DNA from 4 places in the Eubacterium sp. SB2 genome. Region 1 is predicted to be linked to each of the others. Evidence: predicted binding sites of a transcription regulator. Region 1 holds the regulator's gene; each other region holds the start of a gene.
What was found. The regulator Rex, encoded in region 1, represses fermentation and respiration genes when NADH is low (regulators of the CRP and FNR family bind a similar motif). The targets are predictions, from matches to a motif close to ATTGTTAANNNNTTAACAAT.
Positions count from the first base shown of each region.

Region 1 (3,886 bases):
ATCTTCCCATAGGTTCCTTTATGTGAATTGGGCCTTCGGGGCGGGATCATCTCCGGCAGGTCCGATTTTTCAAATGTGTAGCAGACACCCGGTTCTTTTTCAAAAAGCTTCCGGCTGATTCCGATGGATACGGCAACAGTTTTTCCGGCATATTGGCAGCCCGGATGTAAAACACAGCCCAGCTTTTCGCACTCAAAAGTCACCGTCAGATCGGCTGAAAATGCCGTCCCTAATACCTTTCCTGTGGCAGAACAGATGCCGGAAGGGATATCTATGGCAATCTTCTGTCCCGGCAGCGCATTCATCTTTTTAATATTTGCCGCGTATGCTCCCGAAATCTCCCGGTTCAGGCCCACGCCGAAAACGGCATCCACTATAACAGTATATTCCTTCCTGCTGATTGTTGTTACTACAGGAACACCGCAATTTTCAGCGATTTTCATTTGCTGCATGCAGTCAGGAGTCCTGGATTCTTCGTTTCCGATGAAAGCGGCCTCAACATCACAGCCTTTTTCTTTTAACAGGCGCGCAACTGCAAAGCCGTCGCCGCCGTTGTTGCCGGAGCCGCAGACCACCAGCGTTCTGTGTGTATTGATCTTTTCCTGCTCCATAACGGCCACCGCCGCCAGAGCAGCCCGCTCCATCAGCACCATAGAGGGAATCCCGATCTCATGGATCGTGTAATTGTCCGCTTTCTGCATCCATTCACCGGTCGGCAGATATCTCATATACTCACTCTCCTTTATTGTGTTTCGCTTGTGAAACCCGCGTCCGCAGCGTCCTCACCGGCATCTGCCTCTAATACCACTGTGCGTATCCACCGAAGGGATTGTATCTGATAGGCGCAGGTGTCCTAATAAGTGAAATAACGTGCAACGAAGGCGCAGTGCCTTTGTTACACGTTTTATATTGTTAATCAATTATCATGTTCTTCATTGTAACGGCTGATATTATAAGACAGTTTCATCAAACTATCAGACAAATGTACGCTTTCTACGATCACATCATCCGGCAGGTGCAGATCAGTGTGCGCAAAATTCCATATGCCCTTGATACCATTCTCAACAAGCATATCGGCTACTTCCACCGCTTTTGACTTTGGAATCGTCAATGCAGCAATCTCTATGTCCGTATTTTCAACAAATTCTCTCAGGTCGTCCATCATACGGATTGGGATTCCTCGTATAGTTACCCCTTCCAGTCTTGGATTCACGTCAAAAATTCCCTGCAGTATAAAGCCGCTCTTTTCAAAAGCCGCGTAATTGGCAAGCGCCTGTCCCAGGTTACCCGCTCCTATTATGATTACGTTATGTTTTCTGTTCAGTCCCAGAATCTTTCCGATCTCTGTATAGAGATACTTAACATTGTATCCATAGCCCTGCTGGCCGAAACCACCAAAGTTGTTTAAATCCTGGCGAATCTGAGATGCAGTGACGCTCATCTTCTTGCTCAGGTCATTTGATGAAATCCGTTCTACTCCTGCATCCAGTAATTCTCCCAAATATCTGTAATATCTGGGCAGCCGTCCAATTACCGCACGTGATATCTCTCTATCTTCCACAGCTATCCCCTCCAAACTTAATCTATTTCATATTATATAGAATTGTACGGGCAAAGTCAAATTTTAGTTGTATTTTAAACTATTTTCGTTATAATGAAATAAGTATACGCAAGGGCATCCCGCAGCTCATGCCCCGCGGGCAGGTTTTCAGCATAGCTGAAAATTAATCTTTATTTTTCAAGATAACAAGCGGGGTTCGGCGGCTGAAGCAGAACAGGGAGGCCCGATACAGAAGACAACAGGAGGTTTCTTATGATACTTGCATGCCATAATCTCAATAAAGCTTTCGGTGGACAGGTCATTGTCAGAGACGGCTCTTTTCATATAGAAGACAGAGAAAAAGCGGCTCTGGTCGGAGTAAACGGGGCCGGAAAATCCACCATTCTTAAGATGATCGTAAAGGAAGAGCCAGCCGACAGCGGTGAAATTGTAGTTACAAAAGGGAAAACTCTCGGATATCTCGCACAGCAGCAGAAACTCGAGGGCGGCCGCTCCATATATGAGGAAGTAAAGACAGCAAAGGCTGATATTATCGAGTTGGAAAATCAAATCCGTGCTATTGAAAAGGAATTGAAGTCTCTGAGCGGTGATGCCCTTCAGAGCAGGCTCGATACCTATCATCGCATGATGTCCGCGTTTGAGGCACAGAATGGGTATGCTTACGAAAGCGAGCTGACAGGCGTCCTAAAAGGACTTGGTTTTCAGGAGGAGGATTTTGACAAAAAAACGGACACCCTTTCCGGAGGGCAGAAAACAAGGGTTTCCCTGGGAAAACTGCTCCTCACAAAACCCGATATCCTGCTTCTGGATGAGCCCACAAACCATCTGGATTTAAATTCCATCACCTGGCTTGAGACCTATCTGCTGAACTACCCCGGCGCCGTATTTATCGTCTCCCATGATCGTTTCTTCTTAAACAGAGTGGTCACAAAAGTGGTGGAGATCGAAAATGGGGCTGTCCGGATGTACGCCGGCAACTATAAGGCCTATGCGGACAAAAAACAACAGATCCGCGACGCCATGATGAAAGAATATCTGAACCAGCAGAGGGAAATCAAGCATCAGGAGGCCGTCATAGAAAAACTCCGGTCTTTTAACCGTGAGAAGTCCATCAAGCGCGCGGAAAGCCGTGAAAAACTGCTGGATAAGATGACGCTGGTCGATAAGCCCCAGGAGGCGGCGAAGGAGATCCATTTTTCCCTGGAGCCCTCTTGCCTGAGCGGCAACGACGTGCTTTCAGTGGAGGGGTTGTCTAAAAGCTTTGACAGTCAGACCTTATTTACGGATATCAGCTTTGATATCAGACGCGGCGAACATGTGGCTGTAATCGGTGACAACGGCACCGGGAAAACCACGCTGCTTAAGATTATCAACCAGGTGGTTCCCCCGGATACGGGCTCCTTTACTCTGGGGTCTAAGGTGAGAATCGGTTATTACGATCAGGAACACCATGTGCTGCACGACCAGAAAAATATATTTGACGAGATTTCGGATGACTATCCAACTCTGAATAATACGCAGATCAGAAATACGCTAGCCGCATTCCAGTTTACCGGTGATGACGTGTACAAACTGATCGGGGACCTGAGCGGCGGCGAGAAGGGACGCGTATCGCTGGCAAAACTGATGCTCTCCGAGGCCAATTTCCTAATCCTCGATGAGCCCACAAACCATCTGGATATCACATCAAAAGAGATATTGGAAAAAGCAGTCAACGACTATACCGGTACCGTCTTATACGTCTCACACGACCGCTATTTTATCAACCAGACAGCTACCCGCATATTAGAGCTGGTGAATCAGACCTTTGTAAACTATATCGGCAATTATGACTATTATCTGGAAAAAAAGGAAGAGCTGACGGCCGTCTATGCTTCCCCCGCAGCCAGGGGCACGGATGATTCCGGTATTCCGAAGGAATCTGTTTCAGACGCAAAGCTCAGCTGGCAGGAACAGAAGGAACAGCAGGCCAGGGAGCGCAAAAAACAGAATGAACTGAAAAAGACGGAAGAACGCATCACTGTACTGGAAGAAAGAAATGAAGAGATCGATGAACTGATGACCCATGAAGATGTGTATTCCAACTCGGTCAAATGCCAGGAACTTGCTGCAGAAAAGGCTTCCAATGAAGAGGAACTGGACATTCTCTATGAAAAATGGGGAGAACTTGCAGAATAAGAATAAAATGGGGAAGCTCACTTCAACGCTCCAACGCCTTTATAAAAAACGGACCGGCATGCAGATCTGCGTGCCGGTCCGTTTTTGCATCATTTAAATTGAAGTATCATTTATTTGATGACTTTTTAAGCATTGAATGAGGCAGAT
Region 1 is NZ_LN865153.1:1,751,060-1,754,945, reverse strand. It holds gene BN1938_RS20205 (bifunctional ADP-dependent NAD(P)H-hydrate dehydratase/NAD(P)H-hydrate epimerase) at 1-728, opposite strand, end outside; gene BN1938_RS20200 (redox-sensing transcriptional repressor Rex) at 917-1,561, opposite strand; gene BN1938_RS20195 (ABC-F family ATP-binding cassette domain-containing protein) at 1,814-3,739, shown strand.

Region 2 (3,886 bases), on a different contig from region 1:
ACGGCACTTCCTGTTACCGGGGCGACAATATCGATATCTTATACCGGAGTTCCGGAGAGTACACTGGAGCAGGTGAATACGGATGCGTCCGGGCAGACCGATGTACTGGATCTGGATGCGCCTCCCCTGGAGTACAGCCTGAATCCGACGGTTGAGTACCAGCCCTACTCCGAATACACACTGGATATCAGCGCACCGGGGTTTGAACCCATGAGCATTGCGGGGACAGAGATTCTGCCGGATGTAAGAGCAATACAGAACGTGGCGCTCAGGCCAAATGACCAGACCCGGGAGAATGAACAGGTTTTTGTAATACCCGCACATACATTATACGGCGAATATCCCCCAAAGATAGCGGAGGAGGAAATAAAACCGATTAACGAGACCGGTGAAATCGTACTGAGCAGAGTGGTAGTGCCGGAATTTATTATCGTCCATGACGGTTCTCCACGGGACACTACCGCACAGAATTATTATGTAAAATATAAAGATTACATCAAAAATGTAGCATCCAGTGAAATCTACGCCACATGGCCGGCAGATACGATCCGGGCAAATGTCCTGGCTATTATGTCCTTTACTCTGAACCGTGTGTACACAGAATGGTACCGTAATAAAGGATATGATTTCACGATCACATCCTCCACAGCATTTGACCACAAATGGATTCCGGAGAGAAATTTTTATGATACAATCTCTGTGATCGTAGATGAGTTATTTGCGGATTATCTGTCCAGACCTAATGTAAGGCAGCCGATCCTGACACAGTACTGCGACGGGCGCAGGGTAACCTGTCCAAACTGGATGACACAGTGGGGGTCAATGGCGCTCGGGGAGCAGGGCTACAGCCCGATCGAGATTCTGCGTTATTATTACGGAGACGACATGTATATCAACACCGCCCAGGAAATATCCGGAGTCCCCTCCTCCTGGCCGGGCTACACTCTGGAGATCGGCTCCAGCGGCGATAAAGTCAGGCAGATGCAGGAACAGCTTAACGTCATAGCCGGGGCATATCCCGCCATCCCTAAAATCGATGCAGACGGAATATACGGGCCGGCAACGGCTGCAACCGTAGAAAAATTCCAGTCCGTGTTCGGCCTTCCGCAGACGGGAACCGTGGACTATAGAACCTGGTACAAAATATCAGAAATCTACGTAGGAGTATCACGTATTGCGGAATTGGGGTGAATTCTTGCGGGAGGGAGAAGTGCATAGTCCGCCGCCGGAACCGGACATAGGTGTGGCTGGAGACGGGGCTGCGGCTGTAAGCTGGAGTAAAGTAAAATAGAAGGAAAACCGGAGCAGCCTGGGCACATCACCCGAACCCTTGATGGGTTCGCGCGCTGGGCCCAGGAAAAAATGTAATTTGGTGATTACATTTTTTGCCCCGGTTTTCCTTCTATTTTACTTAACTCCAGCTAACAACCGCAGCTACGCCTCCAGCCACACCTATGTCCGGTTCCGGCGGCTGCTTGCATCCGGCCGGGGGTATGAATTTACCGGCGGGGATTCCGGTCGGGGGAGGCGGATTGAATTGGTTGGGTGTGGTGTTTCCGGGCGCATAGAGTGCGCGCTAGAAGCCGTTGCAGAAGAAAAGAGGCTGCTGATGGATAGAATTTGATGTCTCATATTAAATTCTAAAGCCGTATTTGGCGCGAAATTCATCAGAATTTCGTGCCAAATACGGCTGGTTCCATCAGCAGCCTCTTTTTTTCTGCTACGGATTCTAAGTAAACGGACAGTGCCCGGAAATACCACACCCTGCCCCGGGGCAATTCTGCCTCCTGCTTTACTTAGCGTCCCCCTTACTTAATCCCCGTCGCGCCGCGGAACTTCATCGGGGATGATGTTTCCTACGCTTGCTTTTCCCGGCAGATCGATTTCGGGAATGTTATGGTCATCGTATTCATTTTCTTCAGCTGTCTTTGAGGGCATTTTGATTTCTCTCATATTACAACCTCCTTGCACTTTTTATGATAGTGTGTGCAGAATTAAGGTAAATATGCAGAAATACAGCCTTATTCTGCAAGAGAATAAAGCTGTAAGAAGCTTGCACGTTCTTCACGGTTCATTCTGACAAATTCAGTGAAATCCACGTCTACATAATACATTTGTTCTCCACAGCAGTTTGCGTGCGACTGATTGTTTGTATAATGGTATCTTTTGCATTTTATACAATAAAATACATGCATCATTTGTATCACTCCTTTCTGCTATCATACCATAAAATATGGGCTGTGAGAATTAAAATGTTGTTAAGGGTGAGAGTTATGTGTGACGGAAAGAAACACATAACTTGATCAGAATATATTTATTGGATGATTTATGATACAACAACCTTGAAGTTTAGGGGATCCTAAACTATAATTTATATAGAGGTGAAAAGCATGGATAATGGGGATAGGACGAAACAAAAGTTCGTGACAGCCATGACAGAACTGATGGGCGCGAAACCGTTGGATAAGATAACGGTGAAAGAGATTGTAGAAAAGAGCGGTATGACAAGACAGACTTTTTACCGCTGCTTTTTGGATAAATATGATCTGGTGAATTGGCATTTTGAACGTCTTGCTAAGAAGTCTTTTCTGCAGATGGGTGTCAGCATGACCTTAAGGGAGGGGCTTGAGAAAAAGTTTTGGTTTATCAAAAACGAACAGACATTCTTTGCAGCAGCTTTTCAGTCGGAGGATTACAATTCCCTGGTTGCTTATGACTATGAATGCATATTGCAGTTTTATAAGAATATCATAGAAAAGAAGACGAAAAAACCGCTGGATGAGGATATCTGCTTTCTGCTGGAGATGTACTGCAGAGGTTCCATCTATATGACTGCCCGGTGGGCCAGGAGAAATATGGATCTGGCTCCGGAGAAGATGGCAGATCTGCTCATACAGGCGCTCCCGCAGCCGTTGGAAGAACTGCTCTCTGAACTGCAGCCTGATTTGCAGGATGAATAGGATCTGGTATTGTAAGAATAAATGTTACATAGACGCCATTTTGTAACTTGTCTCTGTATGTTTCAGGTTGTTATAATTATAACAATAAATGATGCTGCAAGGCAATCTATAAAATGTAAAGGGGATATGTGCTATGTCAAACAGATTTATTTTGAATGAAACATCTTACCATGGAGCAGGGGCGGTCAATAATATTGCGGCTGAAGTTCAGGCCAGGGGATTTCAGAAGGCATTTGTGTGTTCTGATCCGGATCTGGTGAAGTTTGGGGTTACACAGAAGGTGCTGGATGTGCTGGAGTCAAATGATCTGGCGTATGAACTTTATTCAGATATTAAGCCCAATCCGACCATTGAGAATGTGCAGACGGGAGTCGCTGCGTACCGGTCCTCCGGTGCGGACTATATCATTGCAATTGGCGGCGGATCTTCTATGGATACAGCCAAAGCGGTAGGTATCATCATCAACAACCCGGAATTTGAGGATGTCAGAAGCCTGGAAGGCACCGCACCCACGAAAAATAAGTGTGTGCCGATTATTGCGGTTCCGACGACAGCCGGTACGGCAGCGGAAGTTACGATTAACTATGTGATAACAGATGTTGAAAAGAACAGAAAGTTTGTATGTGTTGACCCCCACGATATCCCGATCGTGGCAGTGATTGATCCGGACATGATGTCCAGCATGCCGAAGGGGCTGACAGCATCCACGGGCATGGATGCGCTGACACATGCAATTGAGGGGTATATTACGGCCGGAGCATGGGAATTATCAGATATGTTCCACTTAAAATCTATTGAGATTATCGCCCGCTCCCTGAGAGGCGCAGTCGACAATACGCCGGAGGGAAGAGCGGACATGGCGCTTGGACAGTATGTGGCAGGGATGGGATTCTCCAATGTAGGGCTGGGAATTGTGCATTCTATGG
Region 2 is NZ_LN865148.1:24,148-28,033, reverse strand. It holds gene BN1938_RS00175 (peptidoglycan-binding protein) at 1-1,191, shown strand, start outside; gene BN1938_RS23235 (hypothetical protein) at 1,813-1,953, opposite strand; gene BN1938_RS23570 (hypothetical protein) at 2,022-2,198, opposite strand; gene BN1938_RS00165 (TetR/AcrR family transcriptional regulator C-terminal domain-containing protein) at 2,391-2,960, shown strand; gene fucO (lactaldehyde reductase) at 3,094-3,886, shown strand, end outside.
Region 2: fucO (lactaldehyde reductase) is a predicted target of Rex. The motif match lies at 3,027-3,046, and genes of this name have one in related genera.

Region 3 (3,886 bases), 580 kb from region 1:
GAACTGTTACAGACTGCTCAGATGCGCAGATCATGCCGTTGTCGAATGTCTTGGAATGTATAATGGAGTTTACTGCCATCTTAACATCTGCTGTCTCGTCAATAATTACCGGTGTGTTTCCAGGTCCTACGCCGAGAGCCGGCTTGCCTGATGAATAAGCAGCCTTCACCATTCCCGGTCCGCCGGTTGCAAGAATGATGTCTGCATCCTTCATAACGGTGTTTGTTAATTCCAGAGACGGTACATCAATCCATCCGATAATGCCTTCCGGAGCGCCTGCCTTTACGGCTGCGTCCAGAACAACTTTTGCCGCCTCGATCGTACATGCTTTAGCAGCAGGATGGGGGCTGATGATGATTGCATTTCTGGTCTTCAGACAAAGCAGTGTTTTAAAGATCGCTGTTGATGTCGGGTTTGTAGTCGGAATAACCGCAGCTACCAGACCAATCGGTTCTGCTATCTTTTTAATGCCAAACGCCGCATCTTCCTCTATCACACCACATGTTTTTGTGTCTTTATACGCATTGTAAATGTACTCAGCTGCATAGTGGTTCTTGATAACCTTATCTTCCACGATTCCCCTCTGTGTCTCTTCTACCGCCATCTTTGCGAGTGGAATACGCATCTTATTCGCAGCCATGGCTGCCTCGTAAAAAATCTTATCTACCTGTTCCTGGGTGAAACCAGCAAATACTTTCTGGGCTTCACGCATAGCTTTCATTTTTGCTTCGAGTGTTTCCACGCTGTCTACAATCTCAGGTACTACGACCTTTTCCTTCTTTGCCATTTCTATTTTTCCTCCCGTAATAGAATAATTTTCTTAATTACAGGTCTTAGTTTAACCTATCGTTAAATAATTGTCAATATTGCTTTTGTCAAATATTTAACGTTATTTTTTTAACATTTATTGTTGATATTGCACAAAAATAGAGGCAATCCATACTTTGAAGACAAAAATCCGGCGGCTGCGGAAAGCATTACCATTCAATAAGCTTTCCGCGGCCGCCGGACCGTATCATTATTTATCAAAAATTTATATCTCTATAAACTTTTCTTTCCAGAATTATACTAATTCAATCAGCACTTCCATAGCTGCGTCACCTTTACGCTGGCCAATCTTTACGATTCTTGTGTAGCCGCCGTTGCGGTCTGTATACTTAGGAGCGATCTCTGAGAACAGTTTTTCCGGAAGATCAACTTCTTTTGTATTTCTCTTCTTACCTGCAGCAGCTGCCGGAACTTCCTTTACAGGATAAAGAACCTTCAGCATCTCTCTTCTTGCGTGAAGTCTGCTCGGCATATCTTTCTTGATCTTCTTGTCAACTTCATCATATACGGTAACTTTTTTGCCGTCTACTACTTCTTTTACTCTCTTGCCGTCTTTATCTTTACGTGCAACCTTTGCTTTTACGGTCACTTCTTCGTAATTATCTTTTTCTCTGACAGCCATAGCAATTAATCCCTCCGCTACTTTGCGGATCTCTTTTGCTTTTGCTTCTGTCGTAATGATTCTGCCATTGTTCAGCAGAGCTGTTACCTGGTTTCTGATTAAGGCTTTTCTCTGGCTGGATGTTCTGCCGAGTTTTCTATACTTTGCCATTGTTTTAATCCTCCATTTTCAAACATTTGGTTATGCATCTTCGGGCTTATTAATCAAATGCTCCCGCCATGCTCTTCGGGCTTACTGACAGGATAATTCAAGTAATAATCTATATGGTGCGGTGGCTATTCATCGCCCTGGTTCAGCTCAAGGTCTAATTCCTTCAGCTTGGCCAGCACTTCTTCCAGTGACTTACGTCCAAGGTTACGCACCTTCATCATATCTTCCGGTGTCTTGTTGGTAAGTTCCTCGACGGTATTGATGCCGGCTCTCTTCAGACAGTTATAAGAACGTACAGAAAGTTCTAATTCATCAATGCTCATCTCCAGTACTTTCTCTTTTTCATCATCTTCTTTTTCGATCATGACTTCCGCAGCCTGAGCAACTTCTGAGAGGTCGATAAACAACTTCAGATGCTCGCTGAGCACTTTCGCAGCAAGGCTGACAGCCTCGTCCGGAAGCAGTGTTCCTTTAGTCCATACGTCCAATGTCAGTTTGTCATAGTCCGTAATCTGGCCGACACGCGTATTCTCTACTGTGAGATTTACACGGTCTACCGGAGTATATATGGAATCAATCGGAATAACGCCAATCGGTAAGTCTTCATTCTTATTCTTGTCTGCGCTTACGTATCCTCTTCCTTTTGTAATGGTAAGTTCCATGTACAACTTGCTGTCCTTGCCGCCGCTTAAGGTTGCAATGACCTGGTCAGGATTCATAATCTCGATATCAGAATCCGCCTGGATGTCAGCGCCTGTTACAACACCTTCTCCTTCAAATTCGATATATGCGGTCTTTACTTCGTCTGATTCTGATGTATTCTTGATTGCCAGTGATTTCAGATTCATGATAATCTCGGTTACATCTTCTTTTACACCCGGAATGGAACTGAATTCGTGCAGGACTCCGTCGATTTTAACAGAACTGATAGCTGCTCCCGGAAGGGATGAAAGCATAATTCTTCTCAGGGAATTGCCTAATGTTGTTCCGTATCCACGTTCCAGAGGCTCGACAACGAATCTTCCATATTTTTTATCTTCTGAAATTTCGGTAATCTCAATATTAGGTTTATTAAAATCAAACACTACACAGACCCTCCTTATGGGTTTAAATATGTTGAGGGGTACGATGCCTGTGTCACGCAGGGGCCGTTTAAACAGGCCCTGGTGTGACAAACTACATCCTGCCGCCAAAACGGTATCACCGGATTTCAGCGGCACGGATGTCACTATCATGCTATACTCAAGGATTATTTAGAATATAACTCGACGATAAGCATCTCATCAACAGGAACATCAATCGCCTCACGTGCAGGAAGTTCTTTTACTGTAGCTTTCAGGTTCTCAGCATCTACTTCCAGCCAGTCAGGAATCATATTTCCTCCTGTTACTTCCAGGATATCTTTGTATCTCTGGCTTCCTTTGTGCTTTTCTTTGATTTCAATTGTATCTCCGGCTTTTACAAGGTAAGATGGAATGTTTACCTGTTTGCCGTTTACCATTACATGCTTGTGGTCAACAATCTGTCTTGCTTCTCTTCTTGTTCTTGCAAGTCCCATACGGAACATTACATTGTCAAGTCTGCACTCAAGCAGAATCATCAGGTTTTCACCTGTCATACCTTCCATCTGTTTTGCTTTTGCATAATAGTTTCTGAAAGGTTTCTCCAGTACGCCGTAGATAAACTTAGCTTTCTGTTTCTCGCGTAACTGAAGGCCGTACTCACTCATTTTTCTATTGGATCTTTTTAACTGTCTGTTGGACTTTTTATTGATTCCTAAATAGATCGGGTCCATACCTAATGAACGGCATCTTTTAAGAACTGGAACTCTATTTACTGCCATGTTAGCTTCCTCCTATATATACTAGACTCTTCTGCGTTTCGGTGGGCGGCATCCGTTGTGCGGTACCGGTGTTACGTCTTTGATGCTTGTTACATCAATCCCGCATGCCTGAAGCGCACGGATTGCTGCTTCTCTTCCTGATCCCGGACCCTTTACAAAAACGTCTACCGTTTTAAGACCATGTACTAATGCTGCTTTTGCTGCTGTCTCAGCTGCCATCTGAGCTGCATATGGAGTAGATTTCCTTGAACCTCTAAATCCCAGACCGCCCGCACTTGCCCATGAAAGAGCATTTCCCTGTGCATCTGTTAATGTAACGATTGTATTATTAAAAGATGACTGGATGTGTGCTTGTCCTCGTTCAACGTTTTTCTTGACACGTTTCTTTGTCACTTTTTTGGTAACTTTCTTCGCCATTTAAACTAACCTACTTTCTTGAATTC
Region 3 is NZ_LN865153.1:1,173,103-1,176,988, forward strand. It holds gene adhE (bifunctional acetaldehyde-CoA/alcohol dehydrogenase) at 1-787, opposite strand, end outside; gene BN1938_RS17540 (bL17 family ribosomal protein) at 1,064-1,600, opposite strand; gene BN1938_RS17545 (DNA-directed RNA polymerase subunit alpha) at 1,726-2,685, opposite strand; gene rpsD (30S ribosomal protein S4) at 2,850-3,443, opposite strand; gene rpsK (30S ribosomal protein S11) at 3,465-3,860, opposite strand.
Region 3: adhE (bifunctional acetaldehyde-CoA/alcohol dehydrogenase) is a predicted target of Rex. The motif match lies at 846-865, and genes of this name have one in related genera.

Region 4 (3,886 bases), on a different contig from region 1:
CCCCCGCCGGTGTGGAGTGTTCATAAGGCTTGCCGGTTACCACAGCCGTCTCAAAGGCCACATTCCCATCAACAATATACCACATATACTGCGCACTCAGATCCACCTCAATAAATGTTTTGCCCCAGTCCTGCTGCTCATGGCTTGCCGCCCGCTGCTCATATACCGGCTCTTTGGTTGCCTGCTCACCTGCTTTAATACTGGCGATCAGAGCATCCGCCTCAGCCGCCTCATTGATTGCCCAGCCGTAGGTGCCGCCGCTTACTTCCGTCGCTTTTCCCCAGGGCGTGGTCAGCGGACGAGTCCCATAAAGAGTTTCGTATTTTGCGGCAAATTGATTCATATACTCTCTGACCTTGTCTTCGTGGAAAGTAACATTCATGCTCTCATCCCAGGACAGCCAAGTAGAAATCAGCGCCTTGTCCACCACTTCTTTATGCGGCGCCATATCGTAAGTGATGCTTGTCCCGCAGTACTTGTTCAAGGTATCGCAGGCAGCCGCCACCTCTTTTGAATCCGCAGTATACTTCGGCTTCAGATAACAGTCTTCTTTCTCCAGGCTGAATTCCTCTTCCAGCCCCTGCACTGCCTGTATCAGCTTTTCCTTCATCGGCTCCTGATCGACTTTTGTCCCCAGCACCTCCGGCTTTACAACAAACTTATCCCCATCAAACTCCGGCTTAGCGCTCTCCGGATCGCTCTTTTCTTCATTCTGGAAACATTGCAGCGCCTGAATCTTTTCCTCCAGCTGTTTTTGGTCATAATCAAAACCCAGAGACAGCTTCACCTTATGATCCTTCCAAAACATCGAAGGCCAAAGAAACGCCCCCTGCTCCTTCAGCGCTTTATCCAGCTCTTTGCTCTTCTTATACTTCATTGATATCGATGATCCGCTGATCTCCTCACTGCCGCCTTCTATCGGAGTAACTTTCAGCGCATACCCATCAATCTGCCCTGCAAAATACCGCTCGGCCTCATCTGCCGTTTTCATGGAAAAATCCACACCATTGATCCTGGTATTATGAAAGAAATGATTCATGAAATAAATAGATATGCCACAGTAAATACAGATCAAAATGCCAGCTGCTATCCCCCCTGCCAGTAACACCTTCTTCTTGCCGCTCATCTTATGTGCCCTCCTCTATAGTAATACAGTATTATCATTACATTAAATAGACGGATTTTCAAGGCAAAAGGCTACAAATTTTCAGTATTTTTTCTAATTGCTTTAATATGTGAATCGTTTTAAAATAAAAATATGTGTGTAATTTATTTTAAACATCATAAAACCATTACTAAAACCGCACATATATTGCATAGTATGCGATGTATTATTATCAGAATAAATAACATTTGAAAGGTAGTATTTAAACATGAAAATTAGAAAGGCAAGGCTGGCAGATCTGGAAATTCTGCTGAAAATGTATGAAAGCGCAAGAATGTTTATGACAAGCCACGGAAATCCCACACAATGGGGCAGCACCTATCCGCCGAAAGCACTGCTGGCTCAGGATATTGAGGATGGAAACAGTTATGTCTGCGAAGAACACGGCAATATCATAGCTGCATTCTATTATAAGGAGGGCCGTGATGATACTTATACTAAAATATATAACGGTCAGTGGCTGGATGAATCCCCCTATGGGGTTGTACACAGGATTACCTCAGACGGCACCATCCGCGGAGCTGCATCCTTCTGCCTGAACTGGGCACTGGAGCAGTGCAGGAATCTCCGTATTGATACACACAGAGATAATGTGGTCATGCAGCATATGCTCGATAAAAATGGGTTTCAGTACTGCGGGATCATCTATCTGGAGGATGGAAGTGAGCGGCTGGGATATCAGAAACGAATGTAGGGGATGCCTGCCGTGGGACGGAGCGGGGACAGACGGACAGATATATGTTTCCGTCTGTCCCCGCTCCGTTCCACGGCAGGCTGGTTCATCCAAACGGTGGGGAAGACCTCCCACTCGGATGGTAACGTAAATTGTAACAGTTCAGGCTTGTCTGAATTGTTACCGTAAGAGGAATCTGGGTGTGAGAAAGTTTTGGTACGGGATTGACTTTATTGGAGAATCAGTGCATAATATGATTGTTAATAAAATAACATACTGATTGATTTAGGAGGAATTACAAATGGCAAATATTTTAATTAGTCCGGGCAAATACGTACAGGGTGCTAACGAGATGGCAAGGCTCTGTGATTATGCGAAGGTGTATGGGAAGAAGGCTTTGATTCTTATTACAGAATCTGGTTATAAGCGGATCGGCAATATTGTTGATGGAAGCTTTGCCGGTCAGGATTTTGAAATCGTATATGATTATTTTAATGGTGAATGCAGCAAGAATGAAATTAATCGTCTTACTGAGATTTTGAAGAAGGAAAACTGTGATCTTGTGATTGGGATCGGGGGCGGAAAGATTCTGGATACGGCTAAAGCAGTGGCTTATTATGGACATACGCCGGTTCTGGTGTGCCCTACCATTGCATCTACGGACGCTCCTTGCAGCGCTCTTTCTGTGATCTACACGGATGAAGGCGTATTTGAGGAGTATTTATTCCTTCCGGCTAATCCGAATATGGTCTTGATGGATACGGACATTATTTCAAAATCACCGGTACGTTTAACCGTATCCGGCATGGGGGATGCCCTTGCCACATATTTTGAGGCAAGAGCGGTACAGACAAAAGGCGCCGCTACCTGTGCAGGCGGAAAAGTGACCTCAGCAGCTATGGCCCTGGCAAAATTATGCTTTGATACATTAATGGAAGAAGGCGTAAAAGCAAAACTTGCACTGGAAGCAGGAGCATGCACCGCAGCTGTAGAAAAAGTAATAGAAGCCAACACCCTGCTGAGCGGAATCGGCTTTGAAAGCGGCGGACTCGCAGGAGCACATGCCATCCACAACGGCCTGACAGTTCTGGAAGACTGCCACCACATGTACCACGGCGAAAAAGTAGCATTCGGGACAATCACCCAGTTGGTACTCGAAAACATCCCCGCAGAAGAACTCCAGGAAATCATCGACTTCTGCATCGAACTGGGCCTGCCCGTAACATTAAAAGAACTGGGAATCAAAGAAGTAACCGAAGAAAAACTCATGGCCGTTGCCACCGCAGCATGCGCAGAAAATGACACCCTGCATAACCTGCCGTTCGAAGTCACCCCAGAAACCGTATGCGCAGCAATCAAAGCCGCCGATGCATACGGCAGATACTTCCTGGGAGAAGCTTAAGAAAAACGTTAGATTCAATAAGTACATCGCAAAATAAGTAACCCCCTCTAAGCCGGGGGAAGTTTTCGTGAGTGCAGCCAACACCATCCGCCTCCCCCGCCCGGATCCACACCCAAGATAGCCTTTCCTTCCGCCCGGATGCGTCCAGCCTGTCCTGAGAGGTTCACCTGCCGCAAAAAACTATCTCACCGCATCCCCTTATAGATTTTTTCCGATGTAATAGGCATTTCCCGCACTATCACTCCCACTGCATTCTGAACTGCGTTTGCGATTGCCGGGGGCGGCGTATTGATGACGATTTCTCCTATGGATTTTGCACCGAAGGGGCCTGTCGGCTCGTAACTGCTCTCAAACTCCACCCGGATCTCTCCTACATCCAGCCGGCTCGGGATTTTATACTGCATAAAAGAATTGCTGTAATTTTTTCCCTTTTCGCTGTATACGATATCCTCGTACAGGGCCATGCCTATCCCCTGGGCTATTCCGCCCTCCGCCTGGATTCTGGCCAGATTCGGATTGACTACGGTTCCACAATCTACGACTGCAGCATAATCAACCAGCTCCAGCTCTCCCGTCTCTTTATCGATCTCTACCTCTGCCATGCCCACCATAAACGGCGGTGGTGATACCGGTGAGGTAAATGCCT
Region 4 is NZ_LN865148.1:305,973-309,858, forward strand. It holds gene BN1938_RS01500 (L,D-transpeptidase family protein) at 1-1,126, opposite strand, end outside; gene BN1938_RS01505 (GNAT family N-acetyltransferase) at 1,374-1,859, shown strand; gene BN1938_RS01510 (glycerol dehydrogenase) at 2,140-3,240, shown strand; gene BN1938_RS01515 (xanthine dehydrogenase family protein molybdopterin-binding subunit) at 3,426-3,886, opposite strand, start outside.
Region 4: BN1938_RS01510 (glycerol dehydrogenase) is a predicted target of Rex. The motif match lies at 2,095-2,114, and genes of this name have one in related genera.